DNA from 2 places in the Mycobacterium hainanense genome. Region 1 is predicted to be linked to the other one. Evidence: riboswitches for the same ligand, from Rfam matches in the RefSeq annotation. Region 1 holds a riboswitch; the other holds the start of a gene.
What was found. Region 1 has a riboswitch for magnesium ahead of ACEL92_RS15685 (Rv1535 family protein). Riboswitches for the same ligand answer to the same signal wherever they lie in the genome.
Positions count from the first base shown of each region.

Region 2: another riboswitch for magnesium. It lies ahead of ACEL92_RS26540 (hypothetical protein); the one in region 1 lies ahead of ACEL92_RS15685 (Rv1535 family protein).

Region 1 covers NZ_CP169059.1:3,386,738-3,394,406, reverse strand. Annotated here, with positions in the region: gene ACEL92_RS15695 (carboxymuconolactone decarboxylase family protein) at 1-512, shown strand, start outside; gene ACEL92_RS15690 (NAD(P)H-dependent flavin oxidoreductase) at 545-1,669, shown strand; M-box (ykoK) riboswitch at 1,935-2,104, shown strand; gene ACEL92_RS15685 (Rv1535 family protein) at 2,393-2,629, shown strand; gene ileS (isoleucine--tRNA ligase) at 2,946-6,068, shown strand; gene ACEL92_RS15675 (hypothetical protein) at 6,324-7,088, shown strand; gene ACEL92_RS15670 (hypothetical protein) at 7,094-7,597, opposite strand; gene ACEL92_RS15665 (DNA polymerase IV) at 7,647-7,669, shown strand, end outside.
Region 2 covers NZ_CP169059.1:5,627,367-5,635,035, forward strand. Annotated here, with positions in the region: gene ACEL92_RS26530 (NADP-dependent oxidoreductase) at 1-351, shown strand, start outside; gene ACEL92_RS26535 (NRAMP family divalent metal transporter) at 343-2,097, opposite strand; gene ACEL92_RS26540 (hypothetical protein) at 2,117-2,326, opposite strand; M-box (ykoK) riboswitch at 2,599-2,784, opposite strand; gene ACEL92_RS26545 (O-methyltransferase) at 2,910-3,569, shown strand; gene ACEL92_RS26550 (acyltransferase family protein) at 3,566-5,569, opposite strand; gene ACEL92_RS26555 (zinc-dependent alcohol dehydrogenase family protein) at 5,930-6,949, shown strand; gene ACEL92_RS26560 (SDR family NAD(P)-dependent oxidoreductase) at 6,961-7,669, opposite strand, start outside.

The DNA of each region.
Region 1 (7,669 bases):
CCAACTACATGGCCGAGCTGAGCATCTTCCAGGTGCTGCTGAACCACCCGCCGCTGGCGCGCGCGATCAACGATCTGCTGGCCACCATGCTCTGGCACGGCGCGCTCGACCCGCGGTTGCGCGAGCTGGTGATCATGCGGATCGGCTGGCTCACCGCCTGCGACTACGAATGGACGCAGCACTGGCGGGTCGCGTCGCGGCTGGGCGTGGCGCCCGACGACCTGCTCGGCGTGCGCGACTGGCAGGCGCACGACGGGTTCGGGGCCGCCGAGCGGGCGGTGCTGGCCGCCACCGACGACGTGGTCCGCGACGGCGCGGTGAGCGCCGCAAGCTGGGCGGCCTGCGAGCGCGAATTGCAAGGCGACACAACGGTTCTCATCGAGCTGGTCACCGTGATCGGGGCGTGGCGGATGGTCTCGTCGATCCTGCAGAGCCTGCAGGTCCCGCTCGAAGAGGGCGTGTCCAGCTGGCCGCCGGACGGCCGGTCACCCGCCGAGGCCGTCGTCGATTGACATATCGATCGGTGGCTCTTTAGCGTCGGGCAATGCGTACCAGGGTCGCCGAAATGCTCGGCGTCGAGTTCCCCATCTGCGCGTTCAGCCACTGCCGCGATGTGGTGGCCGCGGTGACCAATGCGGGCGGGTTCGGCGTCCTCGGCGCGGTGGCGCACAGCCCCCAGCGGCTGGAGAACGAACTGACGTGGATTCAGGAGCAGACCGGCGGCAAGCCCTTCGGGGTGGACCTGCTGCTGCCACCGAAGTACGTCGGCGCGGATGAGGGTGGCATCGATGCCGCACAGGTGCGGGCGCGGCTGCCCGAGGAGCACCGCGCGTTCGTCGACGACATCCTCGCCCGCTACGGGATCACGGCCCCGCCCCAGGAGGCGCGGGGCCCCGCAGGCGGCCTCAACATCTCGCCGAAGGGTTACGAGCCCCTGCTGGAGGTGGCGTTCGCGCACCGCATCCGGCTGATCGCCAGCGCGCTCGGGCCGCCGCCCGCGGACCTGGTTGACCGCGCCCACGATCGTGACGTGCTGGTGGCAGCGCTGGCCGGCACCACGCGTCACGCCCAACGGCACGCGGCCGCCGGAGTCGACCTGATCGTGGCGCAGGGGACCGAGGCCGGGGGGCACACCGGCGAGGTCGCCACCATGGTCCTGGTGCCCGAGGTCGTCGACGCCGTGGCGCCGGTCCCCGTTCTCGCCGCAGGCGGGATCGCCCGCGGCCGCCAGGTCGCGGCGGCCCTGGCGCTCGGCGCCGAGGGCGTGTGGTGCGGGTCGGTGTGGCTGACCACCGAGGAGGCCGAGACGCCGCCGGTGGTCAAGGATAAGTTCCTGGCCGCCACCTCCTCGGACACCGTGCGGTCGCGATCGATGACCGGCAAGCCGGCGCGGATGCTGCGCACGGCCTGGACCGACGAATGGGACCGCCCGGGGAATCCCGAGCCCCTCGGCATGCCGCTGCAGACAGCGCTGGTCAGCGAGCCGCAGGTGCGCATCAACTCCGCGGCCGCGCACCCCGGGGCCAAGGCGCGCGAGCTGGCCACCTACTTCGTCGGCCAGGTGGTCGGCTCGCTCGACCGGGTTCGCCCCGCGCGAACGGTGATGCTCGACATGGTCGAGGAATTCATCGACACCATCGGGCGGCTCGACGGGCTCATCGAGAACTAAGACGCGTTTCGCGTGTGCGCCGACGGCTTTCGGGGTGCGCGCACGGCGACGACACGCCGACAACCTTCGCCCTGGACGCACACGCTTGGGCGCCGGCGCAAACACCAGATGAACATTCGGTGGCGTCCGGAGGAGCGCATACGCCCAGCTCAGCGGCCCGGTCCTGGCAGAATCCTGTGGGCCGGCCGCGCGGATTCGTAAAGATTGCGAAACCCCGCGCCGATGAGTTTGACCCCGTCGGACCCGTCGTGCATTATCGGTCGGGTAAGCACCTCGTTAGGTGAGGCGTCTACACGAATACAGGCCACTGACCCCGAACGTCGAAAGACGCCCCGGGTCAGGACAGCTCCTCCCGGCTTAAGGGTTGAGCCCAGGTGGCTTCCGGACAACCGGACACGTCGTGTGGTGCCAAAGCTCTGACGAGAGGGGTGCAGATTACCGGCGGTCGTCGGGTTTCTGCTCCTCATGCTGCGCGCAAATCGTGTGCGGACAACCGCATGCGTCGTGACCGCGAGGAGGTGAGGGACACATGAGTTCCAGCGATAGTCCGGACCGAAGTCCGAACTCCGTCTCGTCCCGATCCGGTCTCCGGCACGGCGTTCTCAGCTGAGGCGTCGCAAACGCTAACTGGCTTATCGGCCAAGCGTTCTGGGACCGGAACCGCGGCGGGACGGGGCACGTCAAATTCATTCAGTCCCCGTTCGAACCCGTCAGGAGACGACCATGACCGCAGCTCTGTACGACGAAGTGGTAACCGTAGCGCCCGCCCGCAAGTTGACGGTGGTGCGCGACGTCGAGACGACCAAGGCCCCCGCGCCCAAGAAGGCCACCCCGCGGGCCAACCCGCAGCCCGTCGTGGGCGACCCGTTGGTGGAGGGCGCCACCCGCCTGCTCAGCATCCCGCTGCGCCACCTGTACGCGGCCCTGCTGCGGGCCGGTGTGCTCGAAATTCAGGCCTGATCCGATGGACAGCGACCAACCAAGGCTCCAAGGGGCTACCCGGCCGCAGGTGTTTCCTGAGGCCAGGTAGCCCCTTGGGGTGCTCCGCCTGAGTAGAATCGGGCCATCGGCGTCGATCCGGCATCACCGGGGAGCCTTCGGAAGAACAGCCGGCATCTTTCTCGGGCCGGCTCAGTAGAACCGAACGGGTGGGCCCGTCACAGCCTTGAAACGAGCGGCCACGCCACGGCGTGGCAAGCGGGGTGGTACCGCGGCGCTCGCGCAGACAGCGCGTCGTCGTCCCCGGCCTGACCATAGGCACGCAGGAGACGACGCGTTGACAGAAAACGCTGAAGCCAGGGCTTATCCCAAGCTGGCGAGCGGCGCACCCGACTTCCCGGCTCTGGAACTCGAGGTCCTCGACTACTGGGCCCAAGACGACACTTTCCGCGCCAGCATCGCGCGCCGCGACGGCGCCGACGAGTACGTCTTTTACGACGGGCCGCCGTTCGCCAATGGCCTGCCGCACTACGGGCACCTGCTCACCGGCTACGTCAAGGACATCGTTCCGCGGTACCGCACCATGCGCGGCTACAAGGTGGAGCGCCGGTTCGGTTGGGACACGCATGGATTGCCCGCCGAGCTCGAGGTCGAGCGCCAACTCGGCATCAACGACAAATCTCAGATCGACGACATGGGGATCGCCGCGTTCAACGACGCGTGCCGCGCGTCGGTCTTGCGTTACACCGACGAATGGCAGGCGTACGTCACCCGCCAGGCCCGCTGGGTCGACTTCGACAACGACTACAAGACGCTCGACCTGCCCTACATGGAATCGGTCATTTGGGCGTTCAAGCAGCTCTGGGACAAGGGCCTGGCCTACGAGGGTTACCGCGTCCTGCCGTACTGCTGGCGCGACGAAACCCCGTTGTCCAACCACGAATTGCGCATGGACGACGACGTCTACCAGAGCCGGCAGGACCCGGCGCTGACGGTCGGATTCAAGGTGGTCGGCGGCGCGTTGGACGGCGCGCACCTGCTGGTGTGGACGACGACACCGTGGACGCTGCCGTCGAACCAGGCGGTCGCCGTCAACCCCGACGTGACCTACGTCGAGGTCCCATCCGGCGACCATCGTTTCGTGCTGGCGCAGCCGAGGCTGGCCGCCTACGCCCGCGAGCTGGGTGAGGAGCCCGAGATCCTGGGCACTTACCGGGGGGCCGACCTGCTGGGCACGCGCTACCTGCCGCCCTTCCCGTATTTCCTGGACAGCCCCAAGGCTTTTCAGGTGCTGCCGGGGGAGTTCGTCACCACCGAGGACGGCACCGGCATCGTGCACATGGCCCCGGCTTACGGCGAGGACGACATGGCGACCACCGACAAGGTGGGCATCGTGCCGGTGACGCCGGTCGATTCCAAGGGCCGCTTCGACGCCACGGTGCCGGATTATCAGGGGCAGCACGTCTTCGACGCCAACCCGTCCATCATCCGGGACCTGAAGAACGGCAGCGGCCCGGCGGCGGCGAACGGCGCGGTGCTGCTGCGCCACGAGACCTACGAGCACCCCTACCCGCACTGCTGGCGCTGCCGCAACCCGCTGATCTACCGGGCGGTGTCGTCGTGGTTCGTCGCGGTCACCGCATTCCGCGACCGCATGGTGGAGCTCAACCAGCAGATCACCTGGTATCCCGAACACGTCAAGGACGGCCAGTTCGGCAAGTGGCTGCAGGGCGCCCGCGACTGGTCGATCTCGCGAAACCGCTACTGGGGCAGCCCCATTCCGGTGTGGAAGTCCGACGACCCGGCCTACCCGCGCATCGACGTCTACGGCAGCCTCGACGAGCTGGAGCGCGATTTCGGGGTGCGGCCGACCAACTTGCACCGGCCCTACATCGACGAGCTGACCCGGCCCAACCCCGACGATCCCACCGGGCGCAGCACCATGCGACGCATCCCCGACGTGCTCGACGTGTGGTTCGACTCGGGCTCCATGCCGTACGCCCAGGTGCATTACCCGTTCGAGAATCGCGACTGGTTCGACGGGCACTATCCCGGCGACTTCATCGTCGAGTACATCGGGCAGACCCGCGGCTGGTTCTACACCCTGCACGTGCTGGCCACCGCGCTGTTCGACCGGCCGTCCTTCAAAACCTGTGTCGCGCACGGGATCGTGCTGGGCTCCGACGGACAGAAGATGAGCAAGTCGCTGCGCAACTACCCGGACGTCTCCGAGGTGTTCGACCGCGACGGCTCCGACGCGATGCGGTGGTTCCTGATGGCCTCCCCGATCCTGCGCGGCGGCAACCTCATCGTCACCGAGCAGGGCATCCGCGAGGGTGTGCGCCAGGTCCTGCTCCCGCTGTGGAATGCCTACAGCTTCCTGGCCCTCTACGCGCCCAAAGTCGGTACCTGGCGCACCGATTCGCGGCAGGTGCTGGACCGCTACATCCTGGCCAAGCTGGCCGAACTGCGCGACAACCTGACCCGCGAGATGGACACCTGTGACATCTCGCGGGCCTGCGAGCACCTGCGGCAGTTCACCGAGGCGTTGACGAATTGGTATGTGCGACGGTCGCGTTCGCGGTTCTGGGAGGAGGACCCCGACGCGATCGACACGCTGCACACCGTGCTCGAGGTGACGGCCAGGCTGGCCGCGCCGCTGCTCCCGTCGGTCACCGAGATCATCTGGCGCGGCCTCACCGGGGGGCGCTCGGTGCACCTGACCGATTGGCCGGACGAGGCGCTGCCCGCCGACCCCGGCCTGGTCGCCGCGATGGACCAGGTGCGCGAGGTGTGCTCGGCCGCGTCGTCGCTGCGCAAGGCCAAGAAGCTGCGCGTGCGCCTGCCGCTGCTGAAATTGACTGTGGCCGTTGAGAACCCGCGGAGCCTGGAGCCGTTCGTCGACCTGATCGCCGATGAGCTGAACGTCAAGAGCGTCGAGCTGACCGACGCGATCGACACCTACGGCCGGTTCGAGCTCACGGTCAACGCCCGGGTGGCGGGCCCGCGGCTGGGCAAGGACGTGCAGGCCGCCATCAAGGCCGTCAAGGCGGGGGAGGGCGTCGTCAACCCCGACGGAACCCTGACCGCGGGTCCCGCGGTGCTGTTGCCCGACGAGTACAGCTCCCGGCTGGTCGCCGCCGACCCGGAGTTCACCGCGGCCCTCCCTGGTGGGGCCGGGCTGGTGGTGCTCGACGGCACTGTGACACCGGAGCTGGAGGCCGAGGGCTGGGCCAAGGACCGCATCCGCGAACTGCAGGAGCTGCGCAAATCCACCGGCCTGGACGTGTCCGACCGGATCTCGGTGGTGATGTCGGTGCCCGCCGAGCGGGCCGACTGGGCGCGCACCCATGCCGACCTGATCGCCGGTGAGATCCTGGCCACCAGTTTCGAATTCGGTGAGCCGGGCGACGCCGTCGACATCGGTGACGGCGTCCGGGTGGCGATCACCAAAGCCTGACCGTGCGGTGTTAAGCGCGAGCTGCGGCAGTCGAGTCCTTGGCAAGGGCTACCGGGCTCGCGGTGGACGAGGTTCATCCGCTGACCGCGATGCACTGGGAGCCGCGGGCTGCCGTGGCTGAAGGCGAAAGCGCACGAGTCGGGGCGTCGGTAGTCGCACTCTCGCGAAGAGAAAAGTGTCCGCCCCAGCGGGGCTGGCCGCTCCTATCTGTGACAGCGGCCCATCGGGGGGCGCGACCAGGTTAAGGAACACGCCATGAGCACCATCGAAAACTTCAGGTCGACGACGTTCGCCGCCATCCCGCACGAGGACCTCACCGTCGCCGAGGCGTGGGCGTCGAGCCCGCTTGGCGACCCCGCGCTCGAGGACGGTTCGCTGTCGGGGACCGGCAATTCGGATGACTCCCCGGCCACGACCGTGACCGCGAAGCCGCGCCCGAGGGCAACGAACGCCGTGGTGGCCGGGGCCGTGGTGGCGGCGCTCGGGGCGGTCGCCGGGTTAGGCCTGGTGCTTTTCGACGGGTCGGGCGCCAAGGAGCAGAGGCCGGCCGTCGTGGTTCCGAATGCCAGCGTCGGCCCGGTGACGCCCCAAGCGCCCAGCGCGGTCGCGCCACCGCCCGCGGCGCCGGCCCCGGCGGCTGCGCCTCCCGACGCGGGGCACGTCTCGCCCGGGCCGGTCAACGGTGGGGACGCGCCCGTCGTGATCGCACCGGCGCCACTCGCACCGCCGGCGCCGGCGCCAGCCGCACCGGCGCCCCCGGCCGATCCGGGCCCCCCGCCGCCGCCCAACGTGACCGTCAACGTCCCGCCGGTAATAGTGCCGGTGCCGGTTCCGATACCGGTGCCGCCAAAGCAAGGTGGCAGCCAGCAAGGTGGCAGCCAACAAGGTGGCACTCAGCAGGGCGGCGGCCAGCCCGCGCCGAGCGGCCACGGGCCGATCCAGTGTTACGCCTGCCACCCGCCGGTCTCGCAACAGCCGGTTCAGCCGCAGCCGATCCACCCGCAGCCGCTGCGTCCCTGAGCGCGCTATCGGGCCGTTCGCGAGCGCAGCGCTCGGTGGGCGTGCGGCCAGAACGGCATGCCCGCCACGATGGTCGCGCCGGTGGCGATGAGCCCGACCGCGACGTCGACGCTCCGGCGGCCGTCGCGCGCCCAGTAGACGTCCTTGAGGTCCAAAAGCAGGGCGAGCTCGTCGACGATCATGGCGTTCGCGGCGCCGTACGCGACGGCCGCCGCGGGATGCCGCCGTTGCCTGTCGGTCCCGCGCAAGCCCACAGCGCCCACGATGGCCAGCATCGCGATGCCGATGTTGTAGTGGTGAAAGTGCCTCCCGCCCATCGACATACCCCCACCCGACGGGCCATGGCCGGCGCGGATCCAATGCGTGAGCGCCCGCAGTGCGGCGAACGTGAGCGTGAACGACGACCAGGCCAGCACCGTGGCCTGCTCGCCGGGTTGCAACCGCTGGTCCCATTGCCGGCGCAGGCGCTCCCACCGCGACCTCGGCGCGTCGGTGCCGTCAGGCTCCATACCCAACGACGCTAGACCAATAGCATTTTGAAGTGTGGAGTCCCGTTGGGTGCTGCACCTGGACATGGATGC
Region 2 (7,669 bases), 2.2 Mb from region 1:
GGGCTGGCCGATCGGCTGCGCGAGGCGGCACCGTCCGGAATCGACGCGTTCATCGACCTGTTCAGCCCCGACTACGTGCAGCTCGCCGTCGATCTCGGAGTCCCACCCGAGCGAATCGACACCATCATCTCGTTCCAGAAGGCCGCCGAGGTGGGCGCCAAGACCGAAGGCAGCGCCGAAGCGTCGACGCCGGAGGTGTTGGCCGAGATGGCCGACCTCGTCGCCAGTGGCGCGATCGATTTCGAAGTCGCCGCCACCTATCCGCTCGATCGGGTCGCCGACGCCTACGAAGAACTCGAGAAGCGCCACACCCGCGGCAAGATTGTTCTGCTGCCTACGGATTCACAATGACGCGGCGGGCCCGACGACTCCGGCCTGCACGACTTTGACCACCACCAGCGCGACTGCGACGACCAGATAAGCCCGCAGGGTGAACAGCCCCGCCCGGCGAGCGGGCGACATGGCCGGGCGGGCCAAACCGGCGAGGCTGGGGGTCTGCCAATTCATCCGGTCCTGCCGGCGGACGGCGCGGCGTTCGGCGCGGGTAAGCGTTGGGGTGTCGTCGAGTTCGTCTACCTGCTCGGGGTCGAGGCCGCCGCCGAGCTCCCGCACCATGGCCTCGGCATCGCGCAACTCGGTGTCGCGGCGGCCGGCGACGATGACGGCGGCGCCGCCGATCACGCCGATCGCCGCGCCTACCGCCAGCCCGGCCTCGATGGTCGACGTCGCGAGTCCGGGGAAGAACGTCGTCGCCGTCAGCGCCAGCGACAGCAGCACCAGCGCCCACACGATGGTCCAGGCGACGATGTTCTGCCGCACGCTGTTCGCCCAGGGCCCCAGCAGCGCGCGGTCGTTGCACAGCAGCACCAAAAACACGGTGGCCGAGGGCAGTAGGACACCGGCGAGGGCCTGCACACCCTGGGTTACCAGACCCAGGACGTGGTCGGGGCTGAACGCGACAGCCGCCGACACCACGAGCAGCAGCGCGTAGCCGCCGTAGAACAAGGGAGCCTCGCTGATCTTCCAGTGCAGCGAATGTCTCTTGCCCATCGCGTCTCCGATGGCATAGGTGGTGGCCAGCCCGATGGCGTTCGCGCCGATCAGCGATGCGTCGAGCAGGACGATCGCGAACAGCGTGCCGACCGTGCCGCCGAGGTGCCTGGACAACCCTGCCGCTACCGCGCCGGCGTCGGCGAAGTGGCCCACCTCCGGCGTGCCTGCCAGACCGAAGGCGGTGACCGCCATGAGCGCGGTCGCGCCGACCATGACCACGACGATTCCGATCACCAAATCGGCTCGGGCATAGCCCATCCAGCGGGCGGTGATGCGCTTGTCCACCACGTTGGACTGCTGGAAGAACAGCTGCCACGGCGCGACCGTGGTGCCCACGATGGCGATCACCAACAGCAACACAGTGGAGTTGACCCCGCCCGCGAAGCCCGGAACCAGGCCGCTCGCAACCCTACTCGCCGACGGGTGCACCAACAGCACCATCGGAATGACGAGGACGTTCACCGCGATCAGCAGGAACATCAGCCCCTCCCAGCGGCGGAACGATCCCCCGGCCACCACCGCGAAGAGCAGGACGGCGGCGGCCGGGACCGCAATCACCTTGGGGCAACCGAGGAATCCGAGCGCCAGCGCGACACCGATGAATTCGGTGACGATCGTCAACGCATTCAGGACCAGCAGGTCCCCGACGCTGAACGCGCCCCAGAACTTGCCGAAGCGCTCGAAGATCAAGCGCGCGTGCCCAACTCGGGTAATCGCGCCGAGCCTGAGCACCATCTCCTGGTTGACGTACAGCACCGGGATCAGCAACGCGAGCGTCCACAACAGCGCCATCCCGTAGTTCTGACCGGCCTGCGCGTAGGTCGCGACACCGCCGGCGTCGTTGTCCCCGACCATCACGATCAACCCGGGACCGCTGATGACCATCAGCGTGCGCAGGCGGCGCCAGCGACCGCCGGTGGCCCCGGCGCCGTCGCGCCCGATACGGCCGAACGCGCCGACGATGTCGCCGGCGTGTGCCGCCGCCGGAGTCGGCGGCGCGGCCGCGTCGACGGCGCCGAGGGCCTCGGATGAGACAGCGCTCATGGTGTGTTCGCCCGAATCGTCACCGGCGGTCGCCGGTCGAGGGGTGTCCGCCGAGCGAGGCCGTGACCACCGCGATCGGCATCCGCGACACGTAGAGGTTGGCCCGCTCCTGGGGAGTCAGGGCGCTCCGCGCGTGCAACTTGGTCGCCAGCAGGCGTGCCGACCGCAGCAAGGCCCGGCCACGCCCCCCGGTGCGGCCGGTAACACGGTGTGTAACAACAAAAGCCATGATCTTCTCCTTCAAGGGAGGCCCGATCGGCTCAGAAGAGGCGGGCAGCAACGGCAGCTCGCGGGCGCCTAGGCGCGCGATTTACCGACGATGACCGCGAAAACTCAAGCGGCAGAAGGAATGCCGGAACCAGATCGGGACAAGACGGATTTCGGATAGGGACTATCGCCTGGACTCATCTCGCCCTCACCTCCTCACGGCCACGACACGCGCAGGTGTCATCACATGTCACCTGTGACGGGAGAGGAGCCAATGCCGGCGAAACGCCGCCGACCGCACCCCTCTCGTCGGAGCTTCGGCACTGCACGGCGTATCCGGAACTCGACCGATGGTCGTTCCAGAAGCCACTTGGGCTCAACCCTTGGGTCCGGGAAGAGCTGTCCTGACCCGGGGCGTCTCTCGACGTTCGGGGTCAGTGGCCTGTGTCCGTGCAGACGCCTCACCTACCGAGGTGCTTGCGAACACCTTTGTACACCGCGGTCAGGTGCCCGTCAAACGCATCGCGTAACCATTGCGGCAGGTCGTGGCCCCTGATAGCTCTGCGCGGCCGCTCGCTCCCCCGCCGACGCCTACCCTCGACGGCATGGCCAACACTCTGACAGCTCCGAAGGTCGCGTCCGTGCTCGACCGCATGTACACCGAAGCGAAAGACCAAATGTCGCTGTTGCGCGCGCGGCACGCCGACTTCGACCGGCCGATGACCGCGCAGGAGCGCGCCGACGCGATGAGCGAGTTCTACATCCCGGTCACGCCCGAGGCCGGCCGGTTGCTCTACGCACTGGTGCGCGCGACCCGTCCGGCGACGGTCGTCGAGTTCGGCATGTCGTTCGGCATCTCCGCCGTCCACCTGGCGTCGGCGGTGCGCGACAACGGCGCCGGGCGGGTGGTGACGACCGAGCTCAACGACTCCAAGATCGCCGCCGCGCGGCAGACATTCGCGCAGACGGGCCTCGACGACGTGATCACGATCCTCGAAGGGGACGCGCTGGCCACGCTGGCCGCGCTGGACGGACCGGTCGACTTCGTCTTGCTCGACGGTTGGAAGGACCTGTACCTGCCGGTGATCGAGCTGCTCGAGCCGCGGCTGTCGACGGGCGCGTTGGTGGTCGCCGACAACGCCAACGCCGCGGACACCCAACCGTATCTGGACCGGGTGCGTGATCCCGAGAACGGTTACGTCAGTTTCAACTTCGCGGTCCGGGACAGCGACAGCATGGAGATAAGCTGCCGCACCGGGTCTTAACGCAGAGATTCCTCGAGCCACGGCGTCAACCACTTCACCCCTTCGGGCGTGAGGTGGACGCCGTCGCTGCGAACCTTGATGCCGTCGACCTTGGCGGTGTAGACGCCGTCCGGGCATAGCTTTTTATTCAGGTCCAGAATCTGCACGCCTCTGTGATGGCCGACCGTCTTGCGCAGCATGGTGTTCCACAAGTTGACCCGATCCGGCTGGTCCTCCGGGTACAGTCGCCCATCCGGCTTTTCGCCGCCCCTGCTGTACGGCACGGTGGCGACCACCACTCGAGCGCCGGTGGAACCGGCGATGTTCAGCGCCCGTTCCAGCTCACCGTTGAGGTACGCGTCGAACGTCGGATCACCGATGTGGGTCCACTGACCCTCGTTGACGCGGTCGACCGTTTCCCAGCGGCCGATGACCAACAGCGCGACGTCCGGTTGATCCTGGGCAACCTGCGTCGACCATCTGAGCGGCCAGCCGTCGCATTCCGGCCTCTGCTCCAGGGTTTGACCGATGTACCGATACGGCGTGCCGCGCACCAGGCTGCAGCCGATGACGGTGTGATCGAGGAACGCGAATCCCGGCGTCGGCGGCAGGTAATGCATCCACGTCCACCCGATCGAATCGCCGAATACCGAAACGGTGAACGGCCGGTTGGGATCGCGGGGAGCGGCGGGGCGGCTGCCGCCCGGCGGCGACGGGGACACGGCGGCGACCGCCGAAACTCCCGGCGGCAGGCCGACCTCGCGCAGGCCGGGCCCGGTCCCCACCGGGACCACCAGCAGGGTCACCGCGGCGGCGCTCGCCACGGTCGCCGCCGCCAACGGCAACAGCGGCACCCGCGCCGGCCGCCAGCGCCGGATCGGTTGCTCGATCAGCCACCAGGATGCCGCGGCCAGCGCGACCGTCACCCCACACCGCGCGGCGAACAGCGGCAGCCCGGTCCACCCCGTGCGTTCGCCGTTCAGCGCCAAGAAGATTGGCCAGTGCCACAGGTAGACGCCGTAGGAGATGGTGCCCAGCCACACCAGCGGCGGCGCGGCCAGGATGCGGGCGACCGCCCCGCGTTGCTCCAAGGCCACCGGCGCCACCACGAGGACGGACGCGATCGCCACGCCGAGGAGCAGACCGTGGCGGAATTCGCCGCTAGCCCCGGTCGCGTAGTGGGTCACCGCTGCAAGTCCGGCCAATCCGGCGAGCGGCAGAACGCGGGCGACGCGCCGCGCCCAACGCGTTCGGATCAGACACCAGCCGCGGTTCAGCGACGGCCAGTCGCGGACCAGCAGAGCCGCCGCCGCGGCGCCGGTCAGCAGCGCCTGTGCGCGGGTATCGGTGCCGAAGTAGATGCGATCCCTGGTGCCGTCGGACACCATCACCATGGCGATCGCCGCCGAAGCCAGGGCCCCCACGGTCGCGATGACGAACGTCGCGAATCGGACGTCGCCGACGGTGGCGCGGGTGAAGCGGCGCCTCGCGCGCGCGGCCAACAGCACCGTCACCGCGATCAGCAGCACCGGCCACACGAAGTAGTACTGCTCCTCCACCCCGAGTGACCAGGTGTGCTGCAGCGGCGAGGGCGGGGCGCCCTGTGTGAAGTAGTCGGTCTTCTGGGCGACGAACCGCCAGTTCGCCATCCACAAAAACGCCGCGATCGCGTCGTCGCGCAGGCCGGTGAGGGAGCGGTCGGGAAGGAGTTGGCGGGCCGCCCCCACGGTGAGCACCATGAGCACCAGGGCCGGCAGCAGCCGCCGTGCCCGGCGAATCCAGAAGCCGGTCAGCTCGATACGGCCGGTTCGGCCGAGCTCGTCCAGGAGCAGTGAGGTGATCAGGAATCCGCTGAGCACAAAGAAGACGTCGACACCGATGAATCCGCCGCCCACCCCGGGGATGCCGCCATGCCCGACCAGCACCAGCGCGACGGCGATCGCGCGCAGCCCGTCGAGCGCCGGAATCCCGTTGCGCCGCTCCGGTTTGTCCCAGATCGCCAGCCGACCGGCCCTGCGCACGGGAGCGACCCACCGGGTCCGCCGACCACGACGAGCCGGCGCGGGATGACTCCCGCCCGGCTCAGCGCTCGCGGTTAGCGCGCCCTGACCACTTTGTCGCCCGGCGCCACAGTTGATGCCGATACGTCGCTGCCCCTCCTCTTGATCGGAGCCAGCTTAAGGGCGACGGTGGCGCTTGCCCGGAAGACACGCAACGGTTTTCCGACTTCGTGCGAAGTTCGAGCGGCCGGGCTGGGCGCCGCGCGCGCCGGCCCGCCGTAGGGGCGCACGTGTGCGAGCAGCACCGGCGCCCGCGCGGCGCCAGGGCGTCGCGACTAGGGTCGACAACGACCAAACGATGATGCAGAGGAAGGCCCCCCAATGCGCGGCGTCGTGATGCATGCCCCGGGTGACGTGCGAGTCGAAGACCGGGGCGACCCCGAGATCATCCATCCGACCGACGCGATCATCAAGATGTCGGCGACCTGCATCTGCGGCTCGGATCTATGGCCATACCGCGGCGCCGACCAGGTCCACGACGCACCGATGGGACACGAATACGTGGGCATCGTGGAAGAGGTCGGCAGTGAAGTCCGCAACGTCAAGCCCGGCCAATTCGTCGTCGGCTCGTTCGTCGCCTCGGACAACACCTGCGAGATCTGCCAGGCGGGCTACCAGAGCCGCTGCGTGCACGCGGAGCTGATGGGCCACATCGGCACCCAGGCGCAGTACGCGCGCATCCCGCTGGCCGACGGCACCCTGGTCGCCACGCCCGAGCTGCCGCCCGCCGAGATGGTCCCCAGCCTGCTGGCCGCCTCCGACGTGCTGGGTACCGGCTGGTTCGCCGCGGTGGCCGCCGAGGCGGGCCCCGGCAAGACCGTCACGGTGGTCGGCGACGGGGCGGTCGGACTGCTCGGCGTCCTGGCCGCCAAGCAACTCGGCGCCGAACGGGTCATCGCGATGAGCCGGCACCGCGATCGCCAAGCGTTGGCACGCGAATTCGGGGCGACGGACATCGTCGAAGAACGCGGCGACGACGGCGTGGCGAGGATCAAAGACCTGACCAACGGCCTCGGCGCCCACAGCGTCGTCGAGGCGGTCGGCACCCAGCAATCGATGATGCAGGCGATCTCCTGCACGCGGCCGGGGGGTCACGTGGGCTACGTCGGCCTCTCGCACGACGTCGCGCTGCCCGGCGATGAGCTGTTCTTCTCCATGGTGCACCTGCATGGCGGTCTCGCCCCGGTACGCCGGTTCCTGCCCGAGCTGATCAGGCTGATCTGGGACGGAGAGATCAACCCGGGCAAGGTGTTCGACCTGAACCTCCCGCTGAAGGACGCCGCCGAGGGCTACAAGGCGATGGACGAACGCCGCGCGGTCAAGGTGCTGCTCACCGTCTGAGGACCGACTGCTCAGCGCTCGACCCACCGGGAGTTCAACGCGAAATCCGACAGATACTTCGTGGAGCTCCAGCCGCCATCGACGACGATCGTCTGGCCGTTGATGAAACTGCCACCCTCCGAACACAGGAACGCCACGGTGCTGGCCACGTCATCGATGGTCCCCAGCCGCTGATGCGGCGTCATCTCGGTGTTGATTTTTCGGAACCGCTCGTCTTCCAAGCGCTTTTCGACCATCGGTGTGACCGTCACTCCGGGCGCGACAGCGTTGCACCGGATGCCGGCCGCCCCGTACTGGCAGGCGATGTGGGTGGTGAGTGCGGTCAACCCTCCCTTGGCCGCCGAGTAGGCCCCGCCGCGCAGGCCGCCGACGACGGCGAACGTCGATGTGACGTTGATGATCGCCGACCCGGGGCCCATGTGCGGCAGCACGTCGCGCGCCAGCCTGAACGGCGCCCGCAGCATCAAACTCAGGAAATAGTCCAGTGTTTCGTCGTCGGTCTCGTGCAGCGGTTTGGGGCTGCCCACCCCGGCGTTGTTGATCAGGAAGTCGATGTGACCCCAGCGGCTGACCGCGAGGTCCACGATGCGGCCCGGCGCGTCGTCTTCGCTCAGATCGACCGCGAGTGTCGCGACGCGGCTCGGATCGTTGATGGACGTTTCCAGGTCGGCCAGCCGGCCCTCATCCCGGGCCGTGCCGACGATCGCCATCCCCAGCTCG